Regions from separate parts of the Paenarthrobacter sp. AT5 genome, predicted to be linked through region 2. Evidence: riboswitches for the same ligand, from Rfam matches in the RefSeq annotation. Region 2 holds a riboswitch; each other region holds the start of a gene.
The links. A riboswitch is a leader RNA that binds a small molecule or an ion and turns the genes downstream of it on or off. The one in region 2 is predicted to bind S-adenosylmethionine.
Positions count from the first base shown of each region.

Region 1: it holds a riboswitch for S-adenosylmethionine, as region 2 does, so the genes downstream of both, RI444_RS06640 (homoserine O-acetyltransferase MetX) here and RI444_RS19160 (DUF1737 domain-containing protein) in region 2, are expected to answer to the same signal.
Region 3: it holds a riboswitch for S-adenosylmethionine, as region 2 does, so the genes downstream of both, RI444_RS14270 (aminotransferase class V-fold PLP-dependent enzyme) here and RI444_RS19160 (DUF1737 domain-containing protein) in region 2, are expected to answer to the same signal.

Region 1 covers NZ_CP136441.1:1,458,256-1,468,428, forward strand. Annotated here, with positions in the region: gene RI444_RS06625 (CPBP family intramembrane glutamic endopeptidase) at 1-180, shown strand, start outside; gene RI444_RS06630 (VOC family protein) at 314-952, opposite strand; gene RI444_RS06635 (bifunctional o-acetylhomoserine/o-acetylserine sulfhydrylase) at 1,188-2,504, shown strand; SAM riboswitch class IV at 2,664-2,779, shown strand; gene RI444_RS06640 (homoserine O-acetyltransferase MetX) at 2,795-3,934, shown strand; gene RI444_RS06645 (hypothetical protein) at 3,921-4,334, opposite strand; gene RI444_RS06650 (ATP-binding protein) at 4,611-5,711, opposite strand; gene RI444_RS06655 (SGNH/GDSL hydrolase family protein) at 5,794-6,609, opposite strand; gene RI444_RS06660 (alpha/beta hydrolase) at 6,687-7,334, shown strand; gene RI444_RS06665 (RNA-binding S4 domain-containing protein) at 7,331-7,561, opposite strand; gene RI444_RS06670 (DMT family transporter) at 7,585-8,589, shown strand; gene RI444_RS06675 (glycine--tRNA ligase) at 8,660-10,045, shown strand; gene RI444_RS06680 (GNAT family N-acetyltransferase) at 10,048-10,173, shown strand, end outside.
Region 2 covers NZ_CP136441.1:4,114,220-4,124,392, forward strand. Annotated here, with positions in the region: gene RI444_RS19145 (PLP-dependent cysteine synthase family protein) at 1-1,047, opposite strand, end outside; gene RI444_RS19150 (aromatic amino acid ammonia-lyase) at 1,041-2,594, opposite strand; gene RI444_RS19155 (NtaA/DmoA family FMN-dependent monooxygenase) at 2,597-3,925, opposite strand; SAM riboswitch class IV at 4,092-4,205, shown strand; gene RI444_RS19160 (DUF1737 domain-containing protein) at 4,218-4,484, shown strand; gene RI444_RS19165 (rhodanese-like domain-containing protein) at 4,481-4,891, shown strand; gene RI444_RS19170 (O-succinylhomoserine sulfhydrylase) at 4,895-6,103, shown strand; gene RI444_RS19175 (hypothetical protein) at 6,113-6,715, shown strand; gene RI444_RS19180 (glutamate--cysteine ligase) at 6,770-7,981, opposite strand; gene RI444_RS19185 (hypothetical protein) at 8,201-8,722, shown strand; gene RI444_RS19190 (UDP-N-acetylglucosamine 1-carboxyvinyltransferase) at 8,746-10,173, opposite strand, start outside.
Region 3 covers NZ_CP136441.1:3,093,026-3,103,198, forward strand. Annotated here, with positions in the region: gene RI444_RS23105 (50S ribosomal protein bL37) at 46-120, shown strand; gene rsrA (mycothiol system anti-sigma-R factor) at 225-485, opposite strand; gene RI444_RS14245 (sigma-70 family RNA polymerase sigma factor) at 482-1,273, opposite strand; gene RI444_RS14250 (DoxX family membrane protein) at 1,453-1,968, shown strand; gene aroA (3-phosphoshikimate 1-carboxyvinyltransferase) at 1,975-3,372, shown strand; gene RI444_RS14260 (ribosome small subunit-dependent GTPase A) at 3,375-4,490, shown strand; gene hisN (histidinol-phosphatase) at 4,547-5,359, shown strand; SAM riboswitch class IV at 5,541-5,654, shown strand; gene RI444_RS14270 (aminotransferase class V-fold PLP-dependent enzyme) at 5,686-7,095, shown strand; gene RI444_RS14275 (class I SAM-dependent methyltransferase) at 7,214-8,017, shown strand; gene RI444_RS14280 (metal-dependent transcriptional regulator) at 8,044-8,754, shown strand; gene RI444_RS14285 (MFS transporter) at 8,775-10,173, opposite strand, start outside.

The DNA of each region.
Region 1 (10,173 bases), 2.0 Mb from region 2:
AGCTACCACCTCTACCAAGGGTTCGGTCCGTTCATCGGCAACGTGGTCATGGGCTTGGTGTTCGCGTGGCTTTATACCAAGACCAAGCGCGTGTTGCCGCTGGTGATAGCCCACGCGCTGCTGGACATCGTGGCATTCGTCGGCTTCAGCCTCTTTGGGAAGGCCGTGGGGCTGGGCTGACCGGGTAGGCGTAGGGCCGGGAGGCCTGTGGGCCTGGAGGCCCGGACCCGCCCCTTAAAGGTATTCGGCCGCCATCGGTGGGTGACGTCATTGGCACCCGCTGATGGCGGCCGAAGTATTGTGTGGAACAGCGTCAGATGGTGACGGCTCCTGCGGCGGTTTCGAAAGTGACGGACATGATGCCGGGGGTTCCGTGCGGTGCCATCCACTGGACGGCGACGTCCTCGAGCGGCTTCTCCACGGGTTCACCCAACCACTCGGTCACGCGCTCTGCGGAACCGGCGATGGTGAGGCTGGACATCTTGACGTCGCTCTCGTAAACCTTGGACGGGTGCAGGGAGGGGTCGCCTTCCCACTTGAGCATGTACGGCACTTGCGGGTCGGCGATCAAGCCGAGGATGCCGATCTGCTGCCACACGAGTTCGCGGCCGTCCGGGAACTTGCGGTTGCCCGGTACTGCGGAGCGGCCGAGGCGTGCTTCGAACGGGGCAAGGTCGTCAACGGCGACGCACCAGCCCATCCATCCGCCGCCGGCTGCCGAGCGTGCCCGGACTGCCTGGCCAAAGGGTGCCTTATCCGAAGCGGGGTGGTCCAGGACCTCCACGACTTCAAGGTATTTGCTGTCCGCCAAGGGAATGATCATGTTCCGGGTGCCGAAGCGGGGGTGCACTCCGCCCCGGACTGCGTCCACTCCCAGTGCTGCGGAAATTCGTTCGGTAGTGGCCAGGAGGCCATCTTTTTCACAAGCGTAAGAGACGTGATCCATGCGCATGGCTTCATCTTGGCACTTTGTGATTCGGGTCTCAGCTAAGTCGTGCCTAACTAAGGTGGGATGTTACGGCGTGCCCTGAGGCGTGGCGCCGACCCCGGCCCTGTCGCGTCGCGGAAAGACCGAAAAATACTGTCTTCGTCATAAAGGTGGGTAATTCCGTGCCGGCTTCCTAGACTGGCCGCAGTTCCAAGCACTCCCCGTTACTAAACCCATGCGCTACGAAGAGGAGCCAGTCATGTCCCAGGGATGGTCTTTCGAAACCCGCCAGATCCACGCAGGCCAGGAGCCGGATGCTGCAACCGGTGCGCGCTCGTTGCCGATTTACCAGACCACTTCCTTCGTGTTCCCCAGTGCTGAGAGTGCCGCCAACCGGTTCGCGTTGGCGGAACTGGCTCCCATCTACACCCGCATTGGCAACCCCACCCAGGACGCAGTGGAACAGCGCATTGCGAGCCTTGAGGGCGGGCTCGGGGCCCTGTTGCTCAGCTCGGGCCAGGCGGCGGAGACTTTCGCGATCCTGAACATCGCTGAGGCCGGCGATCACGTGGTGGCGAGCCCCAGCCTGTACGGCGGAACCTACAACCTCCTGGCGCACACCCTGAAGAAGTTCGGTATTTCCGTGACCTTCGTCGAGGATCCGGACAACCTGGAGCAGTGGCGCAACGCCGTGCAGCCCAACACCAAGCTTTTCTTCGGCGAAGTTGTTTCCAACCCCCGCCAGGACGTGCTGGACATCGAAGGCGTCGCCGCGGTTGCCCATGAAGCGGGTGTCCCGCTGATCGTGGACAACACGCTTTCCACGCCTTACCTGATCCGTCCCATCGAGTGGGGTGCGGACATTGTGGTCCACTCGGCTACCAAGTACCTGGGCGGCCATGGTGCTGCCATTGCCGGGGTGATCGTGGATTCCGGAAACTTCGACTTCAGCCAGGACCCGGAGCGCTTCCCGAACTTCAACACTCCCGACCCCAGCTACAACGGCCTGGTCTACGCCCGCGACCTCGGCAAGGACGGCGCCCTCGGCGCCAACCTTTCCTACATCCTGAAGGCCCGCGTCCAGTTGCTGCGCGACCTTGGTTCCGCAGTATCGCCGTTCAACGCCTTCCTTATTGCCCAAGGCCTGGAAACCTTGAGCCTGCGGGTGGAGCGTCACGTGGCCAACGCCACCAAGGTGGCCGAATGGCTTGAAGCCCGTGACGACGTCGAAGCGGTCGCCTATGCGGGCCTGCCGTCAAGCCCCTGGTACGACCGTGGCCGCAAGTACGGTCCCCGCGGCACGGGAGCCGTTGTTGCCTTCACCATCAAGGGTGGCGTCGAAGCCGGCAAGCGCTTCGTCGATGCCTTGGAACTGCACTCCCATGTGGCAAACATCGGTGATGTCCGTTCCCTGGTCATCCACCCGGCGTCGACCACCCACAGCCAGCTGACCGCGGAACAGCAGGCTGTTGCCGGAGTGAACCCGGGCCTCGTCCGCCTGTCCGTGGGAATCGAGCACATCGATGACATCATTGCCGATCTCGAGGCAGGATTCCGCGCGGCAAAGGGTGCCTGAACCCGCCTGACGTGCGTCGCGGCGGGCCGCCCGGATTGAGGATTCTTCGCCGGGCGGCCCCTTCACGTGCGCGTTCGTGAACTAAAACGCCCTGAACCGTCATACTGCTGTCACATTCTTCGCCAGAACGGCCGTTCTCTTCCTAAACTCTAGGTGTTAGGTCATGAGTGCCAGCGATCAGCCCCGGCTTGCTGGCCGGCAACCCTCCTCCGCGGTGGGGTGCCCCGGGTGAGGACCTGGCCGGCCGCAATAACGGCGGCGGGCAAGCGCGAGGTTTAGGTGTCAAAGGAATGACCATTACTGCTACATCCCTTCCCACGTCGGAAGAACAGGACGGAACCGTCAAATACGCCCGCGTGGGTTCCCTGGAGCTGGAAGCCGGCGGGTTTCTCCCGGACGTTGTCCTGGCCTATGAGACCTGGGGCAAGCTCAATGCCGACGCCTCAAACGCCGTCCTCGTGGAGCACGCCCTGACGGGTAGTACGCATGTTGCACGCGGCGCCTCGGACGAGGAAGGCTGGTGGGAGCAGCTCGTTGGCCCGGGCGCAACGATCGACACCAACAGGTTCTTTGTCATTTCCATCAACATCGTGGGCGGCTGCTACGGCAGCACAGGGCCGTCGTCGCAAGCCCCGGACGGCAAGCCCTGGGGCTCCCGTTTCCCACTGGTGACCCTGCGCGACAGCACAGTGGCCGAAGCCCGGCTCGCCGACGCCTTGGGGATCCGGCAGTGGCATGCAGTGCTGGGCGGCTCGATGGGCGGGGCGCGCGCCTTGGAATGGGCAGTGACCTTCCCGAACAGGGTGGAGCGCTGCGCCGTGATTTCCGTAGGTGCCTACAGCACCGCGGAGCAGATCGCGTTTGCGCAGGCACAGACGCTCGCAATCCGCCAGGATCCGAACTTCAACAACGGTGACTACTACCATGGCCCGGCACCTGAAACCGGCCTTGCCTTGGCGCGGCGGATTGCCCACATCACGTATCGTTCCGCGCTGGAGCTGGACCTCCGCTTCGGCCGGGAAGCGCAGCCGCAGGAGAAACCGCTGGCCGCCGCCGTGCTGGGGGAGCGGGGGCGCTACCAGGTGGAGAGTTACTTGGACCACCAGGGCACCAAGCTGGTGCGCCGCTTCGATGCCAACAGCTACATCGCGATCACCGAGGCCCTGATGTCCCACGACGTCAGGCGGGGACGCGGCCCGCTCAAGGAAGCGTTGTCCCGGGCCACGGCACAGTTTTTTGTGGCGGCCGTGAACTCCGACCGGCTCTACTTCCCGGCACAGTCGCACGAACTCGCCGAAGCCTTGCCGGGCGACGTCCCGGTCCACATCATCGAAGCCCCCATCGGGCACGACGGCTTCCTCACGGAGATCGGCCAGCTCGCGGGCCAGCTGGGCGCAGCCTTCTTTGCCGAAGACTTCAGCCGTTCATGATCTCGCCGCGCTGCTTCATGTAGTCCTCCATGGCGATCTCGCCGTTGCTGAACTTCGCGTCCAGCTCTGCGAGCTTCCGCGCCCGGTAGCCCTGCGGCGCAGAGCCTCCACTTGCCGGGGGCGGCACCTGTGGTGAAGCGCCCGACGGCGGTACCTCCGGCGGCGTTGCATCAGCCGGGCCGATGTCGGCGGGTCCCGTCGGATACCCGGGGTAGTTCTGCGGCGGATAGGCCTGGCCGGGGTAGTTCTGCGGCGGGTAGCCTGGCCCGGGAAGGTTCTGCGGCGGGTAGCCACGGAAGCCGTCGTTATGGATTCGGCGCGCCTTGGACCGGTTGTACATGCGGATTCCAACTGGAATCACCCATGAGCAGACGATGATCCAGAAGATCAGATTGTTCACAGTGGAGCCCTCCTAGGTCCTATCCCAGCTTAGCCCCGTCGCGTCAGGGCTTCGCCGCCGCGGCAGCCCAACCATCAAACCTCCAGGTTGGGGAGCGCCAGACAAACCAAAAAGAGAACTACTTTGCCGACGTGAGTAGGGTCCAGAGAGCTCCGAACGCGAAAAATGATCCCATCAAGATGTATACGAAGCCCAGGCCCTTGATACGAGCCTACACCGATGACTTGTTTTGGCAGCCTACGGGATCGGGCTCGGCGCACTAGTACCGTGAGATGACTAGTCTGTGTTCAGATTGCGCAAATACTGTCGAAGGCCCGGTATCGCGAAATCGATCTTCCCGTGGCCGGCAGGTTCCACCAGGCCGGCGGCGAGCAGGCGCGAGCGATAGTTGGCGACTAGATTGGTCTTTGCCTTCAGCCTCTCTCCAAGGTCTCCGGCGATCGAAGGACCGTCATCCTGCGCCATTGCGCGAAGGAACTGGAGGTCCTTTGCCGACACGGTTGAGAGTGCGGCTTCGATGACCGTGCGGGCATTGCGCCTGTGGGCGGCCTGTACCGCGCGGTCCGCCTCGGCATCTGTCAGCGTGCCGTTGTTATTTTCCGCTTCGCGCCAGAGGAAGTAGCCGACGAGCTGGATCAAGAAGGGGTAGCCACCGGTCGACTCGGCTGCCTTTTGGACCAGGTGGGGCGGGACACGGAAGCCGGCGGTGGCGAAGATGGAGGCGAAAGACCGTTCAACGTCGCGGATGCCCGCCGCATGGAGGTCGATTTTGTCGGCCCGGCGCAGGAACGTGGCAACGCCTTCATTGAGCAGGTCGGATACGGCTGCAGGCAGTCCGGCGAATACCAGGCCGATCGGCATCCGGTCCTGGATGAAGTGCTGGACGCTGGCCGCCAATTGAGCGAGTTCGTTGCGGTCGGCGGCGTGGATTTCATCCACCGTGATGATCAGGCCGGTGTGTTTGTTGTCGAGGATGTGGAGAAGTTCTTCGCCGAGCTTGCGCCATGCTACTTGGCGTTCGGGTGCCAACTGGGTGGTGATGCTGAATCCTGCGGCGCCGATGGCGGTGATCCGCCGGTTCTGCGGACCGCTGCCAAGTTCCTGGGTCAGGCTGAGCATTTCCTCGCCGACGCGACCCATGAAGCCTTCCGTTGCAGTCTCCGCGATGACTGCCCAGCCTTCTTGGCGGGCGGCGTCATGGACCTCCCCGAGCATCACCGTCTTGCCGATCCCGCGGGCTCCGGTGAAGATCGTGAGCAGTCCCGGTGCCCCGGAACCAAGCCGCAAACCGTATTTGAACTCATCAAGCAGGCCTGACCGTCCAATGATTTCCGGAGGAGTTGCTCCTGCTGAGGGCCTGAATGGATTCTCGATCATGTATCAAGCTTATGAGTCGTTGTGAGTTTTGTGAGTTTGGCGCTCCTGGTGAGGCTTATGAGTTTTGTGAGTATCCTCATGGTCAGTTAGCACTTGAAACGGGACCCGGCGTCGGGCGCTTTGGCGTGATGCCGTCCCCGGAAGATTGGTGCCGTAACCTGCGGATGACCCACGGAACGAAGTACTCGCGGGCCCACACGAGGTCGGAGGACCGGGCTTCGCGCCATGTGCGCGGCGGGAGGGGTTTGGGTGCCATCGGTTCCAGCGTGTGCGGCACGTTCAGTGCCTCCAGCACCATGGTGGCGATCGTGTGGTGGCCCAACGGCGAGAAATGCAGTCGGTCCACGTCCCACATCTGCGGATCAGCGAGTTGCCGCAGGGACCACATGTCGGCGACCACTGCGTCGTGCCGGGCGGCGACGGTTCGCAGGTTCTCGTTGTAGATGGCTACCTTGCCGCGGATCCGGCCAAGCACCGAGGACGCCGTGTCAGGGCCATTGAACAGCACCACGGTGGCGCCGCCCGAGCTGAGCTCCTGGACGGCGGCATCGAGCTTGGTGGCCAGCAGATCGGGGTCCCCGCCGGGGCGGATGAGATCGTTGCCGCCAGCCGAAATGGACACCAGATCCGGCTTGAGTTCCAGGCACGGCCCCACCTGTTCGTCCACGATCTGCTGCAGCAGGCGCCCGCGGATGGCGAGGTTGGCGTAGGCGAAATCGGCATGCCCTCGCCCGAGTTCCTCGGCCACGCGATCGGCCCAGCCGCGGAACCCGCCCGGGCTCCCGGGTTCAGGATCTCCGATGCCTTCGGTAAACGAATCTCCCAGCGCCACGTACCGGCTCCAGGGATGCTTTTGGACAGTTCCTCCGGGCGTCACCAATGAATTGCTCTCACTCACGATTCATATCCTGCCCCGTACATGCGAACCTACGCGACCGTAAGTTGTTACCCGCGGGTAACTGCAAGAATGGACCCATGACTGAAGCCGTAGCTTTTCCCGCACCCGTTGTCCTGTGGTCCCATGACGAAGCCGAACGGGCCGGCAAGCCCCTTCTGGTCCTGCTTCATGGATACGGCTCCAACGAGGACGATCTCTTCAGCCTCGCCGGCCTGCTGCCCGCCGACTTCGTCGTGGCCTCCCTGCGGGCTCCCATGCCCATGGGCCCCGGGTTCACGTGGTTCCCGCTGACTGCCTCGATCGACTACTCCCTGGACGCCGTGAAGCTGGCGGCAGAGTACGCCCTCGAATGGTTGGACACCGTCAAGGCGAACCACTCGTCCGTGACGTTGCTGGGGTTCTCCATGGGCATGGCCATGGCAACCACCATGCTCCGGTACCGGCCCGCCGACTTCGCTGCCGTCGTCGGGCTTTCAGGCTTCGTGATCGACGCCGGAGCTGACGCGGACTTCCGCGACGACGAACTGGACGGCTCGGTGCCGATGTTCTGGGGACGCGACCAGCAGGATCCGGTGATCACTCCGGACAAGATCGAATACACCATGGGCTGGGTCCGCAAGCATGTGGACCTCACCAAGGTGCTTTACACGGGAATGTGGCACGGCATCAACCAGCAGGAAATCGGCCACGTGGGCGAATTCCTCACCCACAAGGTACTTGGCTAGGAACGGCCGGCGATCCTGACCGTCTGGCCGTTCACTGTGACGGTGTCGCCGGGATGGAGTTGGCGGCCGCGGCGTTCTTCGATGTCGTTGTTGACCTTGACCAGTCCGTTCTTGATGAGCTCCGTCGCCTCGACCCCGTCCTCCACCAGGTTGGCAAGCTTCAACAGTTGGCCCAGGCGGATCATGTCGTCGCGGATGGGAATCTCTTCGATTTCGGGATTGCTCATAGAGCAATAATGCCTGAAGTAGTGTGGTGACAGTGCCGAATCCTTCCCACCGTCCCGCCTTTCCGCTTGCCCTCGGGCTGCCGCTTGCCCTGGTGACAGGCCTGGTCCTGCCGCTCCAAGGCCGCATTAACGGGGCGCTCGCCGTCAAGCTCGAGGACGGCATTACCGCTTCCGTGGTGAGCTTCACCACAGGCCTGGTGGTGATTGCGGCTATCTCGCTCGCTACGCCCAAAGGCAGGTCGGGGCTGCAGAGTATTCTCCCGGCCGTCCGCAACCGCAGCTTCCCGCCGTACTACGTCATGGCCGGGGCCGTCGGCGCCCTTTTCGTTTTTGCGCAATCCTTCACGGTCGGCTTGCTGGGCGTCGCGCTGTTCACCGTTGCCACCGTTACCGGACAGACCCTCAGCGGCCTGCTGGTGGACCGCATGGGCATCGCTCCCGGCGGCAAGCGGTCGATCACGGGCGTACGGGTCCTGGGAAGCGTCCTCACCGTGGCCGCGGTCGCCTGGGCCGTGTCCCCGCGCTTTGGTGGAACGGCCGACGTCGGCGCTTTGGTGCTGCCGGTCATCCTGCCTTTGGTGGCGGGTTTCCTCATGAGCTTCCAACAGGCCATGAACGGGACCGCCACCGTCCACTACGGCACCCCCATCGCGGCCACGCTCGTCAATTTCCTGGCCGGTGCCCTTGTCCTCTGGGTGGCCTTGCTGATCAAGCTCGCGGTAGCCGGGGCCGGGAACTCCCTTCCCTCCGAGTGGTGGTACTACGCCGGCGGACCGTTGGGATGCATCGCCATCGGCCTGGCGGCCCTGCTGGTGCGGAGCCTTGGCGTGCTGGTCACCGGGCTTGGCATGATCGCCGGGCAACTGGTGGGGTCCTTGGTGCTCGACGTCGTGATCCCCACTGCGGGCACGGTGGTCGCCTTGCCCACGGTGCTGGGCACGCTCTTGACGCTGGCCGCGATCGTCGTGGCCAGCCTTCCCTGGCCCAGGGGATCCTTCCCCGGAAGGCCAGGCGCCAAAGGCCGGTAGGCTAGAACAGGCATTGTCCCAAGCAACCGCGGACCGCACCCAGCGGCCCTGTAGAAATATGGAGTACCCCATGGCAGCAAAATCCGTCCTCGACCAGGTCATTTCCCTCTCCAAGCGGAGGGGCTTCGTGTTCCAGGCCGGTGAGATCTATGGTGGCTCCCGCTCTGCGTGGGACTACGGTCCCCTCGGTGCAGAGCTGAAGGAAAACATCAAGCGCCAGTGGTGGCAGAGTGTTGTCCGCGGCCGTGAAGACGTGGTGGGCCTGGATTCCTCGGTGATCCTGCCCCGCCAGGTATGGGAAGCATCCGGCCACGTGGAGGTCTTCTCCGATCCCCTGGTGGAGTGCCTCTCCTGCCACAAGCGCTACCGGGCCGACCACCTCGAAGAAGAGTACGAGGAAAAGAAGGGCCGCCCCGCGGAAAACGGCTTGGCGGACATCGCCTGCGCCAACTGCGGAACCCGCGGGCAGTGGACCGAACCCCAGGAGTTCTCCGGCCTGCTGAAGACCTTCCTTGGCCCGGTGGCCAGCGAGGAAGGCCTGCACTACCTGCGCCCGGAGACGGCGCAGGGCATCTTCGTGAACTTCAACAACGTGCTCACCACGTCCCGGAAGAAGCCGCCGTTCGGCATCGGACAGATCGGCAAGTCCTTCCGCAACGAGATCACCCCCGGCAACTTCATCTTCCGTACCCGCGAGTTCGAGCAGATGGAGATGGAATTCTTCGTCGAGCCCGGCACGGACGAGGAATGGCACCAGTACTGGATGAAGGAGCGCATGGCCTGGTACACGGGCCTGGGCATCCGCGAAGAAAACCTCCGCTTCTTTGAGCACCCGCAGGAGAAGCTGAGCCACTACTCCAAGGGCACAACGGACATCGAATACCGTTTCGGTTTCCAGGGCTCCGAGTGGGGCGAGCTGGAAGGTATCGCCAACCGCACCGACTTTGACCTCTCCACCCACGCCAAGGCCTCCGGCACTGACTTGAGCTACTTCAACCAGGCCACCAACGAACGCTACACGCCGTACGTGATTGAGCCCGCGGCAGGCCTGACCCGTTCCTTCATGGCGTTCCTCATCGATGCCTACACCGAGGACGAGGCACCCAACGCCAAGGGCGGCGTCGATGTCCGCACGGTCCTGAAGCTTGACCCCCGCCTTGCGCCGGTCAAGGCCGCTGTCCTGCCGCTGAGCCGCAACGAGGACCTGTCCCCGAAGGCCAAGGCCCTGGGCGCCCAGCTGCGGAAGAACTGGAACATTGACTTCGACGATGCCGGCGCCATCGGCCGCCGCTACCGCCGTCAGGATGAGATCGGCACTCCGTTCTGCATCACCGTTGACTTCGACACCCTCGAAGACCAGGCCGTGACCATCCGTGAGCGCGACACCATGAGCCAGGAGCGCGTCTCCTTGGACAAGGTGGAGTCCTACCTGGCAGCCCGCCTGATCGGCGCCTAGCAGTGGCCATCGAGTACCGCGAATGGAAGGAGGGCGACGACCTCGCCCTCCTGGAGATCTGGGGAGACCCTGAGACCCTGCCCGCGGAGCAGTTCCGTGCTGCACTGGCGCCGTCAAGCAACCAGCCG
Region 2 (10,173 bases):
GATGTCCACCGCGAGGCGGATGTGGTTCTCAGCCAGCCACTGCGGGTTGAAGGCTTTGCTGAGGTAGTTCGTGCCGGCGTCGGGGGCTATCGCCACCACCACCGAACCGTGGGGCGCCGCCCTGGCCACCCGCAAGGCCGCTGCCACAGTGAGTCCCGACGACGGCCCCAAGGACAGGCCCTCTTCGTCAAGAAGCCGGTGCACCACTGTGTAGACCTCGTCGTTGGGGATGCGGAGGAATCGGTCAACGATCGAGCGGTCGAAGATCTTGGGCCACTCCGCGGCCGGCCATGAGTTCCCCACGCCATCCACCAGGATTTCGCCGGGATGGCCACCGCTGTAGGCGGAGCCGTAGGGATCGGCGCCCACCACTTCTACGTGCCCGCCCGGCCGCTCCTTCGCCACCCGTTCCTTCAAGTACCGCCCGTTGCCGCTGATGGTCCCGCCAGTGCCGATGCCCGCCACGAAGTGGGTTACGGCGCCCCCGGTCTGTTCCCAGATTTCCGGTCCCGTGGTCCGGTAATGCGCCAGGGGGTTGGCCGGGTTGTCGAACTGCATGGGACGCCAAGCTCCGGGGGTCCCCTCCACAACGCGTGCAGCCACGGCCCGGGCGTTCTCCGGGGATTCGGACGGCGCACTCCAATCGGTCAGGATCACCCGCGCACCGTAGCTGTGCAAGGCGGCGAGTTTTTCCGAGGAAATGGTGTCGCCGGTGACCACCACCACCGGATGCCCGGTGAGCCGCCCGATCAGCGCGAGGCCGATCCCCGTATTGCCCGACGTACTCTCCACGATGGTGGCCCCGGGCTTCAACTCGCCGGACCGTTCGGCTGCCCGGACCATGCTCAAGGCCGTCCGGTCCTTGATGGATCCGCCGGGATTCTCCGACTCAAGCTTAATGTGGATGCTGCTGCCCAACCCGCGGCCCAGGGCTTCGAGCTTCACCAGCGGGGTGTTCCCTACCCGCTCCAGCACGGAGGCGTCCAGCGCATCGGCAGGGACAGTTGCAGCATGCGCGCCGTGCTTCCGATGTGCCGTCGTCACCATTCGTTTCCACCTTGCCGGAGTCCGTCAACAACAATCCGAAGCTCCCGCCGCGCGTGCTCCACCAGTTCCGGGGCGGACGGCCGGTCTGCAAGGACGTCGGCAAGGCGGCCAACGACGGCGGCGGTCCCCTTGCCCAGCGGCTGCGCAGCTCCCGCTTCGAGCAGCAGATAGGACGCCGTCAGGGCCTCAATGGCGAGCAGCTTCTCCACGGCGTCCACGGATTCCTCCAGTTGCTGCAGGGCGAGCGGCGCGAGGGTTGAATGGTCTTCGACGTCGGCGGACAAGGTGGGTGCGCCAAGGGTGGCCGGCGCTGCCAGGAATTTCAGTTCGGCGAGGAGCCCGGCCGCCGAGTACCACAGCAGCCCCGGCAACTCTTCCTGCACCAGGCCGGACCCGGCCGCGGCGGCAAGATGCTTCGCCCGGATGGCACGCTGCGGCGGGTAGAGCTTGGCGATCCTGCGTTCACTCGGAATGCCCACGTGGGCGAGCGCCAAGCGCAAGCCCTCGAAGGCCAACGCCAGCTGCATCGGCTGGAAGTTGCCCCCGGAGACCATCTGCCCCGATTCGAGGTCCACCAGCGGATTGTCACCCCTGCCGTTCAATTCCACGTCCAACGCTGCCGCCAACTGCCCCACCGAGGCCCTGAACGCCCCGTGCGTCTGAGGCGCAGCCCTGAAGGACAGGGGGTCCTGCACGGAAACTTCCGGCCGTACATCTTCCAGCCACCCGCCGCTCAACAGGCGGCGGACGGCGGCGGCCGATTCCCGTTGGCCGTCCACGGCCTTGGCCGATTGGATAGCCGGCGAGAAGGGGCTGAGGTTGCCGCCGCCGTCGTACCTTGCGATGGTTTCCAGGGAGAGGGCGAGCGCGACGTCCGCAAGCCGGGCCACATGCCGCAACCTCAGCAAGGCGAGGGTGCCGGCACCTACCGAATAGGCATTGGCGCTGACGAGGGCCAAGGCCTCACCGGCGTGGAGCGTGAGGGGCTGAAGTCCGGCGTCCGCGAGGGCCTTGGCGCCGGGCACCAGGACGCCGGACGCGTCAAGCGCTTCTCCCTCACCGATCGCGACGGCGGCGACGGCGGCCAGTTGGGTGAGGTCGGAAGAGCCCACCGAACCTTCGGCCGGGATGGCGGGGTGGACGCCACGGTTCAGGAGGTCGGCGTAGAAGCGGGCTGTTTCGGGCCGGACGCCGGAGCCGCCGCGACTGAATCCGACCAGGCGGGCGAGGATCACGGCACGTGCTTCGGCGCGGCTCAGGTAGGGTCCCACCCCGCTGTTGTGGTACCTGACCACCTGCACTTGGTAGGCAAGGATGGAGCCTTCCTCAACAGCGGTATCGCGGCCGGACCCCAGGAGGGTGTTGAGGCCGTAAACCCGCTCGCCGGAGGCCGCCACGTGCTCCACGACTTCCCGTGAACGGCCGATCAAAGTCAGGGCATCATGGTTGAGTTTCACGTGGCAGGAGTCGTCCGCCGCCGCCATGGCGATGCTTTCTGCATGCACTGGCGCCGTCCCGATCAGCAGCACCTTCGACTCCGGAAACATGGTCAGAAATCCAGGAGATTCTGCCGGAAACCGCCGTTGCCATAGCTTTTCCTCAGCAGGCCGCGGCGACGAAGTTCGGGAGTCAGTTTGTCCAGGACCCCATGCACCGTCACCGGATCGACGAACCCGGAAAACAGGAAGCCGTCACCGCCCACGGCCTCGCCCGTCTCCTCGAGGTAGTCGGCGATCTCTCCGGCGGTCCCGATGATCGAATCACCGGCGCCGCCGCTGCGGGCCTGCAGGATCTGCCGCAGCGTGGACCCGGGAGGAGCCGCTTTGGCGAAGTGTTCCAGCGTTCCTTGGTTACTGTTGGTGCTCAGCTCGGGGAGGGGCTGATCGAGGTCGAATTGCTTGAAGTCGATCACCGAAAGGTAGGAGATCGAGTTGAGCTGGCTGTCGATGTCCCGCTGCGTCAGCTCCTTGCGCCGTGCCCGCAGTTCCTCCCCCTCCGCAGCAGACCCCACCACGGTGGGCTTGAGGACAAAAAGTACCTTGACGTCGTCGGGATTCCGTCCTGCATTTGCGGCTTCGGCACGGATGGAATCGCGGTAGGCCTTCATCCCGTCGACGCCCCGGGCCAGGGCGATTGCGACGTCGGCGTGGCCACCCGCGAACGCCTTGCCCCGGGGCGATGCACCGGCCTGCACCAGTACGGGTTCCTCGGGAAGGGGTGCCGTATTCAGCGGACCCCGGACCTTGAAAAACTGCCCGTCGTGGTTGATGGGATGGACTTTGGTGTGGTCCGCAAACCGGCCTGCCTCCACGTCCTCCAGCACGGCGTCCGGTTCCCAGCTCCGCCAAAGCCGCCGGACGACGTCGACGAATTCCTCCGCCTTCTCGTAACGCAGGTCGTGCTCGATCTGCTGGTCCAGTCCGTAATTCTGCGCGGCGAGGTCGCTGCCGGAGGTCACCACGTTCCAGCCGAGTTGGCCCTCGGAGAAATGCTGCAGGGTGGCAAGGAGCCTGGCCGCGGTGAAAGGCGGGTAGAAGGACGCGCTGATGGTGGGCACAATGCCGAGGTGTTCCGTCGCGGACAGCAGGTACGGCACCAGGGCCAAGGGATCGTGCTTCGGAGCGAAGGACGCGTGCGCGAGCGACACTTCCGCGGTGCCGCCGTACGTGTCCGGGACGGTGAGTGAATCTTCGATGATGAACAGGTCCAGCCCCGACCGTTCAAAAGCCCTGACCGCCTCCTGGTAGAGCGCAGGCTTCTTCCAGTCATAGCCAAGGCTGTAGCCGGGAGTCCCCCAGCCCTGGACACCGAATCCATGGCCCACGAACCATCCGAAATGCAGCATGGGCTTGAGTGTAGAACTGCTCTGTCCGTTCACCGCGACCTGATTTCATGCGAAGTTACAGGGGGTCGTATTGCGTCAATTATGCTCCCGTGACGTCTTAAATGGTCCAGTCCCGGCGGCCGGTCCGGTTACGCAACATGACGACGGCGGGACACCCGCCACATGCGTCGCAACGGCCGCGGATGTTATTTTCTTCTTGAGTAATGAGTACCAGCGCCAAGCCCTGACTTGCTGGTCGGCAACCCTCTCCCGCGGCGGGGTGCCTCAGGTGACTACTCGGCGTATTCGACACTTCGAACTGCAAGCGTGACTGAGGAGCACATTAATGCCTGAACCCATCGAAGAGAGACTTTCCTACCGTTTGATCACGGGCCCGGACACCCGGGACTTCTGCGAACGGATCAGCAACGCCCTCGCTGAAGGCTACGTCCTGCATGGCAGCCCGTCGGCCACCTTCAACGGAACGGACGTCATCGTGGCACAGGCAGTGGTGTTGCCTGCCGCCGTCGCCAGCGCGGATGCCGCCGTGGCCAATGCCGTGGATGAGCTGGAGAACTACGAGGACGAGGCAGCATTCGAGGGCCACGCATGAGCTACGCCGGAGACCTGACCCCGCAGGATGCCTGGGCGAAGCTGCAGGACGGTGCCATCCTGGTGGACGTCCGCACCGAGGGCGAGTGGGCCCACATCGGCATCCCCGACACCAAGGCCACGGAAAACGATCCCCTGTTCATCCAGTGGAACCTTGCAGGCGGCGTCCCGAACTCCCGCTTCATCGAAGACCTGCAGCAACAGGCACCCGAGGGAGACGGCGTTGAGCTTGTGTTCCTTTGCCGGTCCGGCCAGCGCTCCATTGCTGCGGCCATCGCCGCAACCCAGGCAGGTTTCACCGCCTACAACGTCCTCGAAGGCTTCGAAGGTGAACCGGACCGTTACGGCGAACGAACCGTCAACGGCTGGAAAAACCGCGGCCTGCCAACCAACCTTGGAAACGAATAAGAAGTGACTTTCAACCCTGACGCCGCCGGCTGGAATCCAGACACCCAAGCCGTTCGCGGTGGCCTTGACCGTACCAATTTCCAGGAAACGGCGGAGCCCGTCTTCCTCAACTCCGGCTTCGTCTACGAGTCGGCTGCAGCTGCCGAGCGCGCCTTCACCGGAGAAGACGAACGATTCGTCTACTCCCGCTACGGCAACCCCTCCGTTGCCACCTTCCAGGAGCGGCTGCGTCTCCTTGAAGGCACCGAAGCCTGCTTCGCGACGGCGTCGGGCATGTCCGCAGTCTTCACCGCCCTTGGTGCCTTGCTGGGCGCCGGCGACCGGGTGGTTGCCGCCCGCTCGCTCTTTGGCTCCTGCTTCGTGATCCTCAACGAGATCCTGCCGCGGTGGGGCGTGGAGACGGTGTTCGTAGACGGCCCCGACCTGGACCAGTGGCGCGCTGCCCTCTCCGAGCCCACCACCGCGGTGTTCTTCGAGTCCCCCTCCAACCCGATGCAGGAGATCGTGGACATCGCAGCCGTCAGCGAGCTCGCGCACGCCGCCGGGGCAACAGTGGTGGTGGACAACGTCTTTGCCACTCCCCTGCTCCAGCGCTGCGGCGAGCTCGGCGCCGACGTCATTGTGTACTCCGGCACGAAGCACATCGACGGCCAAGGCCGCGTACTGGGCGGCGCGATCCTGGGCACCAAGGAGTTCATCGAAGGCCCGGTCAAGCAACTCATGCGGCACACCGGGCCGTCATTGTCCGCGTTCAACGCGTGGGTGCTGACCAAGGGCCTGGAGACCATGGGCCTGCGGGTGAACCACAGTTCCGCCTCTGCGCTGAAGATTGCCGAATGGCTGGAAGATCAGCCTGCGATCAACTGGGTCAAATACCCCTTGCTCACATCCCACCCGCAGTATGAGCTGGCCGCCAAGCAGATGAAGGCCGGCGGTACCGTGTTGACGTTCGAGCTTTCGCCGTCGTCCGGCCGCTCCGCCAAGGAAGCCGCGTTCGCTTTGCTCGACGGGTTGCGGGTCATCGACATCTCCAACAACCTGGGCGACTCGAAGTCGCTCATTACCCACCCGGCTACCACCACCCACAGGGCCATGGGACCCGAAGGCCGTGCAGCCATCGGGCTCTCCGACGGCGTGGTCCGGTTGTCCGTTGGGCTCGAGGACGTCAACGACCTCATCCTGGATCTGGAGAAGGCCCTCAAACAGGTCTAATCTCATGCCATGAGGCATCCATACCGCCGCGCGGGGGCTGTCATTGTTGCGGGTTCGGTCGTGTGGCTGGCGGGAATATCTCCGGTGCCCCGCGTCTATACCACCCACGATCCGGCCGAGCGTTTGAGGCTGCTTCTGCGGGGTGAGCGGGGATGGGTGACCGGCCACCACGTGGCCGCAGCCGGGACCGCGGCCGTGCCGATTGGATTCGCCGCCTTGGCACGGGCCATGCCTGACGCCAAGGCCAAGCACTGGGTAGAGGCCTCGGCTGCGGCGCTCCTGGCCGGAGCTCCGCTGTTTGTGTACAGCCTGTCCCGGAGGGCGTCGGACCTTGAACGGTTTGCGTATCGTCGCGGCTCGAATGTTCCGTTCCTGGGCTACTCATGGCTGCACATCGCCGGCCTGGCCGCCCTCGGCACCGGCTTGCTGCGATCGCCGGCAGAGCGCTGGGTGGGGCTGACGGCCAGCAGTGCTGCGGTACTTTTCGCCGGCATCCTGCTCAAGGCCAAGGACATTCCGCCGTTCGTCTTCTACGTTACGGAGGCGACTGTGGGAGGGTACCTGATGGTGTGGGATCCGGAGCCTCCCGCGGGCGACCCCGCGGTTGGTTGAGTTCCCGCAGTGCTGAGTTCCCGCGGTTGGCTGAGGTCCCGTAGTGCGGAGTTCCTAGGCCCGGCGGACGCGTGCCAGCACGGGATCGGGATCCTTGATGGCACCTCCCGGTGTGCCGGAGACGGTGACTTTGACGGCATGCCCCACCACGGCACCCAACGCCTCTACACTGGGCGGACTCCCTGCGGGGCTTTGGCCATCCCGTTGGCGGCTGTTGAAGCGTGCCGCAGCTTCCCGTTGCTGATGGGCGCCGTTTCCGCGCTTCAGGATGTCCGCTAAGCCTGCTTTCACCAGTTCCAGTTCGCCCTGCTCGGCCAACACGGGGGTCAAGTACTCCATCAACGCCCACACCACGCTTGTGGCCGGTTCGGGACGGAATTCGCCAAAGTCAAGAAGGTCACCGCGCAAACCCATGTTGCTGGCTTGGAAACTGGCCATGCGCAACAACGCCGTCGGCACCGAGGCGGGTTCAACGCCGTCGAGCATCTCCCGGGTGGCCGTCTCCACCAAAGCCCGCACCAGCACGGCAATCAAGGCCGCATCCTCCGAACGCAGGCAGACGTCGGCAACCCGGACCTCCACTGTGGGGTGGTCCCGGGAGAGGCGGGCGTCAAAGTAGATCATGCCCTCATCCAGCAGCACGCCCGTCTCCAACAGCCGCTTGACCATACGCCGATAGGAGGTCAGGGAACCGAACACAGCGGACGGCCCGGACGTTGGCCAGCGGTTCCAGGCCTGGGTCCGGTAGCTGTCAAAGCCGGTGGCCTGTCCGCGCCAGTAGGGAGAATTGGCGCTGATGGCGGTCAGGACAGCGAGCTTGTCCCGGATGTGGTCCAGGACTACGACGCCTTCCTCAGGCGATTCCAACGAGGTGTGCACGTGGAAGCCGCACGTCAGCTGTTCGTACGCCGTGAGTCCAAAACGCTCCAGCATCTCCGCGTACCTGGGGTTGGGCGTCGTGTGCGGGGTGGAAGCGAGGGGCGAAGTGGCAAGTGCGGCTACGCGGGCCCCGTGCTTGCGGGCGGCCTGGTCTGCCAAGGCCCGGCCCCGCCTGATCTGATGCAGCAATTCGTCGTAGCTATGGCAGGGCCGGGTCTGGGTCTCGATCTGTTCCAGCTTTAGTTCGTGGCTGAGCCCTGAACCGTCGCCCTCGGAAGTCCCGTCCTGTTGCCCTCTTCCGCTGATCAACGCATCCGCGAGGGCCAGAGGTTGACCCGTCACGGGATCGACGATGAGCAGCTCCTCCTCCACCCCGAAAGTACGCATGCTCCATTTTGCGCCCCACGATAGCCGCGGCCGCAAACCCCGCCGCCACCTGGTCCGTCAATTTTGCTGGATCATTCGTACCGGACCGTAGGCGAAGCCCCGAAAATGGCGGGGTCCCGAGGGCCAAGGCCGGAGTGATCCAGCAAATTTCTCGTCGGGCTATCCACATAAGGCCCCCGCCCACTCCTGGCGGGGCGTCGATCGTGGCTTGCTGGCCCTATGGATGCGCTTGAATTCCTCACATCGGTGGGCGGAGTCGCCAAGATCGGGCTGCTCCGGGCCAACGGGTACACCCCCGCCGATATCCGCAAGCTCGCAGGTGCCTATCAGCCCAGGCATGGTCTGTGGGCCATACCGTCGGCTGACCCTGCTGTCCTTAAGGCGGTTTCCAACAACGGCTACCTGACATGTGCCAGCGCAGCCCTCAGGTACGGTCTCTGGCTCAAGACCACACCGGCAAAGCTTCACTTAGCCACCAGGCACGGCAGAGGGCACGGCTTCGTGCGGCACGGCGGTCTCCGCTTCGGTCCGGAGGCCAGTCTTCCCCTTGCCTCCGTGGAAGTACGCCCCGGAGCAGATCTGGAACTCGCCGGAGCACGTCATGGCGGAAATCCGGGGCTTCCTGGCCAGGGGAAGACCCCGCCATTTGGGTGGACGAGCAGAAATTTGCTGGATCATTCGCACCTGACCGCAGGCGAAGCCCCGGAATGGCAGGGTCCCCGAGGGCCGAGGCCGGAATGATCCAGCAAATTTGAGGGACCGGCCTAGTCCTGGAAGTACTCCACCTTGGCGCCGATGGTGTTCAGCCGCTCGGCGAGGTCCTCATAGCCACGTTCAATGACATAGATGTTGCGGAGCTCCGACGTTCCGCGGGCGGCAAGCATCGCAAGGAGCACGCACGCCGCCGGACGGAGGGCCGGAGGGCAGCCAATCTCGGCGGCACGCCACTTGGTGGGGCCGTTGATGTAGATCCGGTGCGGATCCAGGAGCTGGACCTGGGCGCCGAGCTTGTTGAGCTCGGTCAGGTAGATGGCGCGGTTCTCGTAGACCCAGTCGTGGATCATGGTCTGGCCCTCTGCATTGCCGGCGATCACGGCGAAGAAGGGCAGGTTGTCGATGTTCAGCCCCGGGAACGGCATGGGGTGGATCTTGTCCTGCGGGGCGCGGAGCTCGGATGGCTTGGTGGTGACGTCCACCAAACGGGTACGTCCGTTGCGTGCCTTGTATTCGCCGGAAATCTCCAGCTCCTGGCCCATCTGCTGCAAGGTGGCCAACTCGATCTCCATGAACTCGATGGGCACCCTCCGGATGGTCACCTCGGAGTTGGTGACGATGCCGGCAGTGATAAGGGACATCGCCTCGATGGGGTCCTCGGAGGGGAAGTACTCGATGTCCACGTCGATGCTGGACCGGCCGGTGATGCGCAGCGTGGTGGTGCCAATGCCTTCGATCCCCACGCCCAGGCCCTGCAGGTAGAAGCACAGGTCCTGGACCATGTAGTTGGGGCTGGCATTGCGGATAACGGTGGTGCCCTCACGGTGCGCGGCAGCCATGATGGCGTTCTCGGTCACGGTATCGCCGCGTTCCGTCAGCACGAACGAGCGGTCTTCGCCGTCGGCCGGCGGGGCTGCTACGGAGTAGAACCCGGACTTCGCCTCGACCCTCAGCCCGAATTCGCGCAGCGCCTGCATGTGGGGCTCAACGGTGCGGGTCCCCAGATCGCAGCCACCGGCATACGGCAGCAGGTATTCGTCGGTCTCGTCCAGGAGCGGTCCCAACAGCATGATGACACTGCGGGTCCGGCGCGCTGCATCGACGTCCATGGTGCCGAGATCCAGCACTTCGGGACGGCGGATGCGCAGATCGCTGTTATTAAGCCACGTGCACTCGACGCCGATGGACGTCAGGACCTCGACGATCCGGTTGACCTCTTCAATCATTGCCAAACGGCGCAGGGTGGTGGTTCCCCGGTTGATCAGGCTGGCACACAGCAGGGCCACGCCGGCATTCTTGCTGCTGTTGACGTCAACGGCACCGGATAACGTCCGCCCGCCTTCAACCCTTAGGTGGGTCATCTGGGGACGGCCCACCTTGACGATGGAACGGCCAAAGATGGCCTCAAGCCGTTCAATCATTCGAAGGCTCAGGTTCTGTTTGCCCTGCTCCATGCGGGCCACGGCGCTCTGGCTGGT
Region 3 (10,173 bases), 1.0 Mb from region 2:
TGGAGGGCAGCTTTATTGTGAATCAATCATTGAAGGAGGCCAGCTATGAGCAAGCGTGCACGTAAGCGTCGTGACCGTAAGCGCGGCGGCGCAAACCACGGCAAGCGCCCCAACACCTAAGCCAGAGGCTTGGAGTCAAGGCTTAAAGCAAAGGCCCCGGAAACCATGCGGTTTCCAGGGCCTTTCGCGTTTAAGCGGCTTTGGTCAGCGGACCTGCGGCCGGTTCAGGCCTCCACGGGCTTGATCGAGTGGATCCTGTCAAGAATGGAGTTCTTGAGGTTCTCCGGCGCAGATTCGGTGCAGGAGCGCTTGACCATGGTGCGGATGAGGCACTCGAGATCGTACTGCTCGGAGCACTCCTCGCAACCGTCCAAGTGCTGCTTGATCTCGCCGAGGTCCTCACGGGTCAGTGCGCCGTCGAGGTACTCGTAGATACGCTGCATGCGCGTATCGTCGCAATCGCCCAATCCCTGGCAGTCGCTCATTTCTCTTTCTCCTGATTGTTGCTACCGGCCGTGGCCTGGTCTTCTGTCTGGGCCCGGAAGCCCCGTTCGGCGGCGTAGTCCGCCAGCATGTCCCGGAGCATCTTCCTGCCGCGGTGCAGGCGCGACATGACGGTGCCGATCGGGGTATTCATGATCTCTGATATCTGCTTGTACGCATACCCCTCGACATCCGCGAAGTAGACGGCCAGGCGGAACTCTTCCGGGATGGACTGCAAGGCATTCTTGACGTCCGAATCCGGGAGATGGTCGAGGGCCTCGGCTTCTGCGGAGCGCAGTCCCGCGGACGTGTGCGACTCCGCCTTGGCCAGCTGCCAGTCCTCGATCGTGTCCGAGTTGGACTGCAGGGGTTCCCGCTGCCGCTTCCGGTAGAGGTTGATGTAGGTATTGGTCAGGATCCGGTACAGCCAGGCTTTGAGGTTCGTGCCCGGCTTGTATTGGTGGAACGCAGAGAAGGCCTTGGTGTAAGCCTCCTGGACCAGGTCCTCGGCATCGGACGGGTTGCGCGCCATGCGCATCGCCGCCGAGTAAAGCTGGTCCACATACTGCATGGCGTCGCGCTCAAAGCGTGCCCGGCGCTGCTCGGCGGTTTCGGTGGAAGGATCGACGGCGGCCGGGGCCTGAGCGTCGTCGTCGGCTGACTGGTCCGTGGCCGCTGCGGCCGGTTCAATGGTGCTCATCGATGCCAAGTCTACTGTCAGCTGCAGTGAATCCAGCTGCGCGGGCGACGTGGGCCCTGGTAAATCCGTGCGGTCCCTCACCAAGGTCAAAAAACCAACTCCGTTCGTGAAGCGGCAACACCATGCCGCGGCCCGGTCTTCACCGCGCCTTCTGTTCACAACGGCCACCGGTGGGTAAATATTCCGCAAAGGTGCAAGACTAGAGCAGACTGCACCCCTTGAACACGACGTCAAACGACGCCTGTGGCCAATCATCCAGGAGGCAAGACATGTCTGTAATCCGTTTCCTCGCGCGACCCATGCTCGCATCAAGTTTCGTCATTACCGGGCTGGACAAACTGAGGAACGCGGATGACACTGCCAGGCAGTTATCGCCGGTACTTCGCCGGGCTTCCGAGTCCCTGCCTTTCCAGACAGACGAGAAAGTCCTGGCCCGCGTCATCGGTGGCGCGCAGTTGGGAGCAGGTGCCCTCCTCGGCCTGGGAAAAATGTCCCGCTTCGCTGCCACCGTGCTCGCTTTGACCTCGGCGCTAAACACCTACGTGGAGTGGCGCTCAGCGGATATCAGCACCAAGGAAGGCCGTAACGCACGCCGTGCCCAGCTGCTGAAGAACATTTCCCTGACCGGAGGCGTGCTGCTCGCTTCCGTGGACACTGCCGGACGCCCCAGCCTGGCATGGCGCGCCGAACACCTTGCCGCCGACGCAAAGAAAGTCACCGGGAAGCAGATCAAGCGCGCAGACAAAGCAGTACGCAAGGCCGTCGACCACGCAGTTGGAGCATAAGGAAGCATGACTGGTACCACCGCAGCAAACACCGGCACGGAAAGCGCCGCAGCACAATCTCTCTGGCCGGCGCCCTTTGCCAAGCAGCCGGTCGATGCCACGGTAACGGTACCGGGCTCCAAGTCCTTAACCAACAGGTTCCTGATCTTGGCGGCCCTGGCTGATGGGCCGTCAAGGTTGCGGGCTCCCCTGCACTCGCGGGACTCCGCCTTGATGGTCCAGGCCTTGCGCCACTTGGGAGCGACCGTCACCGAGGTGCCGGGCGACGGGGACTACGGTCCCGACCTCGAGATCAGCCCCATCAGTTCGACGGACACTCCCTCCGACACCTCCATCGACTGCGGCCTTGCCGGAACGGTCATGAGGTTTGTTCCCCCTGTGGCGGCCCTCCGCCGGGGAACTGCTGTCTTCGACGGCGACCCCCATGCCCGCAAGCGCCCCATGGGAACCATCATCGAGGCGCTCGTAGCCCTTGGGGTTCCGGTTCGCGCCGAAGGCGGCAGGACGCCGTCGGCCCTGCCTTTCGCGGTGGAAGGCACCGGCAAAGTCCGCGGCGGGCATCTCGTGATCGATGCCAGTGCCTCGTCGCAGTTCGTATCGGCGTTGTTGCTGGTGGGCGCGCGCTTCACCGAAGGCCTGCATCTTGAACATGTCGGCAAGCCGGTGCCAAGCCTCGACCACATCAGCATGACAGTATCCGTGCTCCGCAGCGTCGGGGTCAGCGTGGACGATTCGGTGCCCAACCATTGGCGCGTGGCTCCCGGCCCCATCCGTGCCTTCGACCAGCGCATCGAACAGGACCTGTCCAACGCCGGTCCCTTCCTGGCCGCCGCGCTGGCCACCCGCGGCACCGTCAGAATCCCCAACTGGCCCCTCCGGACAACCCAGGTGGGTGACCTCTGGCGCAGCATCCTCACCACCATGGGGGCAACCGTCACGCTGGAAGACGGCACGCTCACCGTCACGGGCGGTCCCGACATCAAGGGGGCGGACTTTGACGAGACCAGCGAACTGGCTCCCACCGTTGCCGCCCTGTGCGCTTTGGCCAGCGGACCCTCCCGCCTGACCGGGATCGCCCACCTCAGGGGCCACGAAACGGACCGGCTCGCCGCGTTGGTGAACGAGATCAACCGCCTCGGCGGGGACGCGGAAGAAACCGCGGACGGTCTCATCATCCGTCCGGCTGCCCTGCACGGCGGCGTCGTGCACAGCTATGCGGACCACCGCATGGCTACGGCGGGTGCCATCCTCGGGCTCGCCGTGGAAGGGGTGGAAGTGGAAGACATCGCCACGACTTCCAAAACGATGCCCGAATTCCCGCACATGTGGGCAGCCATGCTCGGGCAGGCTACCCGCGATTCCGGCGAATTCCCACAGGCGGGCACAACCGGGGGCAACCGCTGAGCATGGGCCGCGACGCACGCTCCTGGGACGAATCGGATGTCCGCATCCGTCCGAACAAGAAGGGTTCCAGGCCCCGCACCAAGGACCGTCCCAGCCACGACGACGCCGTGGTGGGACGAATCATCACGGTCGACCGCGGGCGCTACACGGCGATCGTGGGCGAGGACTCTGACAACGAACGCGTAGTCATTGCAGCCAGGGCCCGCGAACTCCGCCGCACGCCGGTGGTTCCGGGCGATTTCGTTGCCTTGGTGGGCGATGTCTCCGGCAGCCCCGATACCCTGGCGCGGCTGGTCCGCGTCGAAGAACGCCGGACCCTGTTGCGTCGCAGCGCCGATGACACGGACCCGATCGAGCGGGTAGTGGTGGCGAACGCCGACCAGCTGGTAGTGGTGGTGGCCGCGGCCAACCCGGAGCCGCGTACAGGTTTCATCGACCGCGCCTTGGTGGCAGCCTACGACGCCGGCATAGAGCCGCTGCTGCTCATCACCAAGGCGGACGTCAAGGATCCGGCGGAACTTCTTTCGAACTACCTCAGCCTGGACTTTCCGGTCATCATCAGCCGCACGGCGGATTCACAGGCATCCGGCATCGATGCCCGCTCGGACGACGGCTTGTCCGCCCGGCTCGACAGCGAAGCGGTGTCCCGCCTGCGGGACCACCTCGATGGAAAAGTGACCGTCATGCTGGGGCACTCCGGCGTCGGCAAGTCCACCATGGTCAATGCGCTGACGGGCGCGGAACGGGCAACCGGCGGAGTCAACGCCGTGACGGGCCGCGGCCGGCATACTTCATCGTCGGCCCTGGCCCTCAAGCTGGCCGACGCTCCTTCGGGCAGCTGGATCATCGATACTCCCGGCATCCGTTCCTTCGGATTGGCCCACGTCGACCCGGACCGGATCCTGCACTCCTTCCCGGACCTCGAGCCCGGTACCGAAGACTGCGAACGGGGCTGCAAACACGACGCCAACGCCGTCAACTGCGGACTGGACGCCTGGGTCAACGAAGGGCATGCCGGACCTTCCGGCACCGCAAGGCTGGCGTCCCTGCGCCGGCTCCTCGGAGCGGACCCACGCCTGGAGGCGAAGGAAACCAAGGAACTCGGCACCGTCAACTGAGACGGGAAAAGCACCACTTCCCGGGTGCAGGGATTGTTTCGCGATAGTTTGGTGGCATGACCCAACCCGTTTCCAGTTACAACGATGACCTGCGGCTGGCCCACGTCCTGGCCGATTCGGTGGACGCCCAGACCATGGACCGGTTCAAGGCCCTGGACCTGCAGATCGAAACCAAACCCGACCTGACGCCGGTCACCGATGCGGACAAGGCCGCCGAGGAAGCCATCCGCGGCCAGCTCTCGCGTTCGCGTCCCCGCGACGCCGTGCTGGGCGAAGAGTTCGGCAGCAGCGGCCATGGATCGCGGCGCTGGATCATCGACCCCATCGACGGGACGAAGAACTTTGTTCGAGGGGTGCCGGTGTGGGCGACCTTGATCGCCCTCGTTGACGAGGACGAGCCCGTGGTGGGTGTGGTCAGCGCGCCGGCACTCGGCAAACGCTGGTGGGCCGCCAAGGGCATGGGAGCCTACACAGGGCGGTCCCTCGCGTCGGCCACCCGTTTGAAAGTCTCCAATGTCTCTTCGTTGGCGGACGCGTCACTGTCCTTCTCGAGCCTTTCGGGATGGAAGGAGCGCGGAAACCTGGACGAATTCCTTTCCCTCACTGACGACGTCTGGCGGACCCGCGCCTTCGGGGATTTCTGGTCCTACTGCCTGGTGGCCGAAGGTGCCGTAGACATCGCCTGCGAACCGGAACTAAACCTGTACGACATGGCTGCCTTGGTGCCGATCGTCACGGAGGCCGGCGGCAGGTTCACCTCGCTTGAGGGCGAAGACGGCCCCTTCGGCGGCAACGCGCTGGCCACCAATTCCATCCTCCACTCAGAGGTCCTGAAGCGCCTCAACCCGGAGATCGACGATCTCCTTTAGCGCGCTCCGGCAACAGCCGAACCGTAATGCTGCGAATAATCGACGGCGACAAACCCACTTCAGGGTGCCATCGCCGTCGATTATTCGACCAAAACGGGATTCGGCTCTCTCCGTAACAAACCGCTTAACAAACTCCTCCCGCTTTGAATCGTCCACGGAAGGTGTCCTAGTCTCTTCTACAGGTCACGAGTGCCAGCGCTAAACCCCGGTTTGCTGGCCGGCAACCCTCCATTCGCGGTGGGGTGCCCCGGGTGACGACCAGGCCGGTCCGGAACGGATACGGCAAGCGCGGATCCCTTGGAGGGGTCCTTCTTGAGTGAGGTCCCATGAGCACTGTTACGTTCGATTCCACCGTCCTGCCCGCTTTCGGAGATGACCACGCGGCCCACGAAGCCCTCGCAGCGCGACCGCTGGCCGCCGTCACAGGAGCAGAGCTGCAGGCTCCCCTGATCCAAGGGGGCCACGTCAGGTACGCAAACCTTGACTACGGAGCGTCGGCCCCGGCACTGACCATCGTCTCTGCCTACTTGAATGAAATCCTGCCCTATTACGCCAGTGTGCACCGTGGCGCCGGTTACGCATCCCAAATCAGCACGTCCGTCTATGAAAACTCGCGGAACATCGTGCGGGACTTCGTTGGCGGCCGGCCGGATGATTCAGTCATCTTCACCCGCAACACCACCGATTCGCTGAACCTCCTCGCCGGATGCCTCCCCCAGCTTGACGGCGCACCGGCCGGTGAAGTGCTGTACCTCGACATTGAGCACCACGCCAACCTGCTTCCCTGGCAGGGCGTACCGCACCGCAGCGTCATCGCCTCCCCCACGTTGTCTGCCACCATCGCCAACCTGCGCGATGAATTGAGCCAGGGCGGAATATCCCTGCTCGCTGTGACCGGCGCTTCCAACGTCACCGGCGAAATCCTGCCGATTGCAGAGCTCGCAGCGTTGGCGCATGAGTTCGACGCGCGGATCGTCGTCGATGCAGCCCAGCTCGCCCCGCACCGGCGCATCAACATTTCCGAGAGCGACGTGGACTACGTCGTCTTCTCGGGGCACAAGCTCTACGCGCCCTTCGGCGCAGGCGTCGTGGTCGGCCGTCCCGATTGGCTCGACGCCGGAACCCCCCACCTTGCCGGCGGCGGCGCCGTTCGTGAAGCGCGCCTGGATTCGGTGAGCTGGGCAACTGGTCCGGCCCGGCACGAGGGCGGCTCCCCCAACGTCCTGGGGGCAGCCACCTTGGCGCGGGCTACCCAGGTGCTGGCCGGCTTGGACCAACAGGACTGGCACAACCATGAGGTGGCAATCCGATCCTTCCTGGTTGAGGGCTTGGAATCCATTGAAGGGGTCACCGTCCACCGGATCTTCAGTGATTCCACCGACACCATCGGCGTCGTCAACTTCTCCGTTGAAGGCTTCGACGCGGGACTGGTGGCGGCTTACCTGGCCGCCGAGCACGGCGTGGGCCTGCGCGATGGCCGTTTCTGCGCCCACCCGCTCCTGAAGCGCCTCGGCTTGCCGTCCGGTTCACTGCGCGCCAGCTTCGGCGTCGGCTCCCGGCTTGAGGACGCTGCCAGGCTGCTGGCCGGCATCCGGCAACTGAAGACCACCGGACTTGGCTGGGATTACGTCGTGGACGAGGGCCGTTGGGTCCCCGCAAACGATCACCGCAGCTACCCGGAGTGGGCGCCCAATACGCCCGGAACCGCCGGGGCCGCTCCCTGCACCGTGGACTAGGAGCCTTCCCGGCCTTGGCGCCACGTTGCTGCGGTAGATTCTTTGGGTATCCCTGACTACTGCCGCTGAAGGAGTCCCCCGCGTGTCCACGCGTTCAAGCAACGAATCCGGAGGATCACTGCCCTCCGGCCTCCCGGTTTCTTCCGGAGGTGCCGGACGCGCCGGACGCGCCGGCGGCCCAAAGCTGCACGCGCACCGACGTCGGGAGCTGGGGCAGAGCTTCCAGGACGGCGGCGAACATTATGATCGGGTCCGCCCCGGGTACCCGGCGGATTCCGTCGATTGGCTGCTGCCCCCGAACGCACGGACCGCAGCCGATATTGGCGCAGGGACAGGCAAATTCACAACACTGCTGCTCGACCGGGGCCTGCAGGTCAGCGCCGTCGACCCTTCCGCGGACATGCTGGACCAGCTGCGGAAGAACTGCCCGCAGGCGCACGCCGTTGAAGGTACTGCCGAAGTGACGGGACTGGCGGACTCAGTTTTCGACGTCGTCAGTGTCGCCCAGGCCTGGCACTGGTGCGATCCGCTCAAGGCAAGTACCGAGATTGCCCGGATCCTCCGTCCGCACGGAACGCTCGGCCTCATCTGGAACCAACTGGACACCTCCGTGGCCTGGGTTCATCGCCTTTCACGCATCATGCATGCCGGTGATGTCCATAAGCCGGGGTTCCGGCCAGTGGTGGGCCCGGAGTTCGAGAACCTCGAAAGCCACGTCACCAGCTGGCAGGACGCAGTGTCCCCCGAGGACATCATGGAACTGACCAAGTCCCGCAGCTACTACCTGCGCGCCAATCAGGCCACCCGGGAGAAAGTGATGGGCAACCTGGAGTGGTACCTCTACGAGCACTTGCACCATGCCCGCGGCGAGCTCCTCGCCTTGCCGTACGTGACGCACACCTGGCGGGCCCGCAAGGCCTGAGCCGGCGGCCACGGTAGGCTTGGAACGTGAAGACCAGCACGCCCTCCTCCTCGATCGAGGACTACGTCAAGGTCATCTACTCCTACACGGAGTGGCAGGACAAGCCGATCACTTCCTCGCAACTTGCCCAGCGGTTGGGGGTTGCCAACTCGTCGGTGTCCGAGATGGTCCGCAAGCTCAAGGACCAGGGCCTGGTAGACCACCAGCCTTACAGCGCCATTCGGTTGACCCCTGAAGGCATGCGGCTGGCACTGTCCATGGTGCGCCGGCACCGGCTGATTGAGACGTACCTCGTTGAAGAACTGGGCTATAGCTGGGACGAGGTCCACGATGAAGCCGAGATGCTGGAGCATGCCGTCTCCGACACCTTCATCGAAAGGATGTCCGCGAAGCTCGGCCATCCCGTGCGGGATCCGCATGGTGACCCGATCCCCGCGTCGGACGGATCGGTGGAGTTGCCGCATGCCTACCGCCTGATCGAACTCGACGAGGGCCATTCCGGCCGTATCACCCGCATCAGCGATGAGAATCCCGATTTGCTGCGCTACTTGGCCGCCGAGGACATTTCCCTGGATGCCCGCGTGGAAGTGGTGGGGCGCAAGCCCTTCGGAGGGGCCTTGGTGGTCCGCGTGGGCAGCGGGTCCGCCCGGCGCGAATTCGACCTTGCCGACGAAGTAACCTCAGCACTCTGGGTCCAGAGCACAGAAACCCACGAAGGCTGTGTCCTCACGCGCTGACTCAAGCGGGCACCTGGCGGTCAGCCTGGCTGGTGGGCCGTGCCGCCGTCGTCGGCCGCTTTTCCGCCTTCGCTGCCCGAAGCATCCGCCGGCTGTCCCCCCGCAGGAGGTACTTCGTTCCGGATTCCGACGGCGGAGGCCAGGCCACCCAGGAAGAACAGTCCCGCTGTGACCCAGAGAGCGGCATAGAGGCCCTCCCTGGTGAAAGCGGGACCGACGATGAGACCTGCGAAGGCAATACAAATGAGGCCGGCTATGCGGGCCACTGCGTTGTTGACGGCAGATCCTATGCCTGCCTCCTCCGTTGGCACAGCACCGAGAATGGCTGCGGTGAGCGGTGCAACCAAGGTGGCGAGCCCCACGCCGAACACCACTTGGCCGGGGAAGACCTGCGTCCAATAATCCAACGGTTCCTGGATGGACAGCGACATGAGGAACCCGGCACCGCACAGCAAAGGGCCCGCCGTCATGAACCACCGGGGCCCGTGCTTACCGGCCAGTCCGCCGAAGTACGAGGCAGCCAGCATAAGGATCACGGTTCCGGGCAGCAGGGCGATCCCCGCCGTCGTGGCACCCATGCCGCCCACCTGCTGAAGGTAAATGCCCAGGACGAAGAATCCCAGGGAAATGGCACCGTAGATGGCCAGCGTGGCCAGGTTGCCCCAGCCGAAATTCCGGATGCCGAACAGCCGCAGCGGCAGCATGGGTTCTGCGGTCCTGTTCTCATGGAGCAGGAAAAGCACCAAGGCGAGGGCGCCCACCACCAACGGCAGCCAAACCTGCGGGGCGGACCACCCCAGGCGACCCTGCTCAATGAAGGCAAAGACCGGGCCGCCAAGCCCCACCATCGCCAGGGCAGCTCCGGTGTAGTCGATCTTCTTGCTCTTGTCCCTTGCGGCATCGGAACTTCGCAGCCGCACCAGCATCGGCCAGATCACCGCGGCGGGAATGACGTTGATGAAGAAGATGACACGCCAGGACAGCAGGTCAACGGAGACGCCCCCGATCAAAGGCGCAACGATCGCCGCCGCACTCGTCCAACCGGACCATTGGCCAATGGCCTTGGATTGGGCCGGACCGGAGAACACCGTCACGATCATCGCCAGGGAACTTGGTACCAGGAGCGCGCCGGCAATCCCCTGCAGGGCGCGGGAGATCACCAGCATTTCCCCGTTCCATGCCAAGCCGCACAGAACCGAGGTGACTGCGAAGCCGGTCAGTCCCCATTCGAGGATCCTCGCCCGGCCAAAATGGTCCGACAGCGAACCGGCAACAAGGATGAGGGAACCCAAGGTCAGCAGATAGGCATCCACCACCCATTGTTGGATCACCAGGCCGCCGCCCAATTCGCGCCCGATCGCCGGCAGCGCGAGATTGACCACAAAGCCATCCAGGATGGCGATGAAAGATGCCACGATC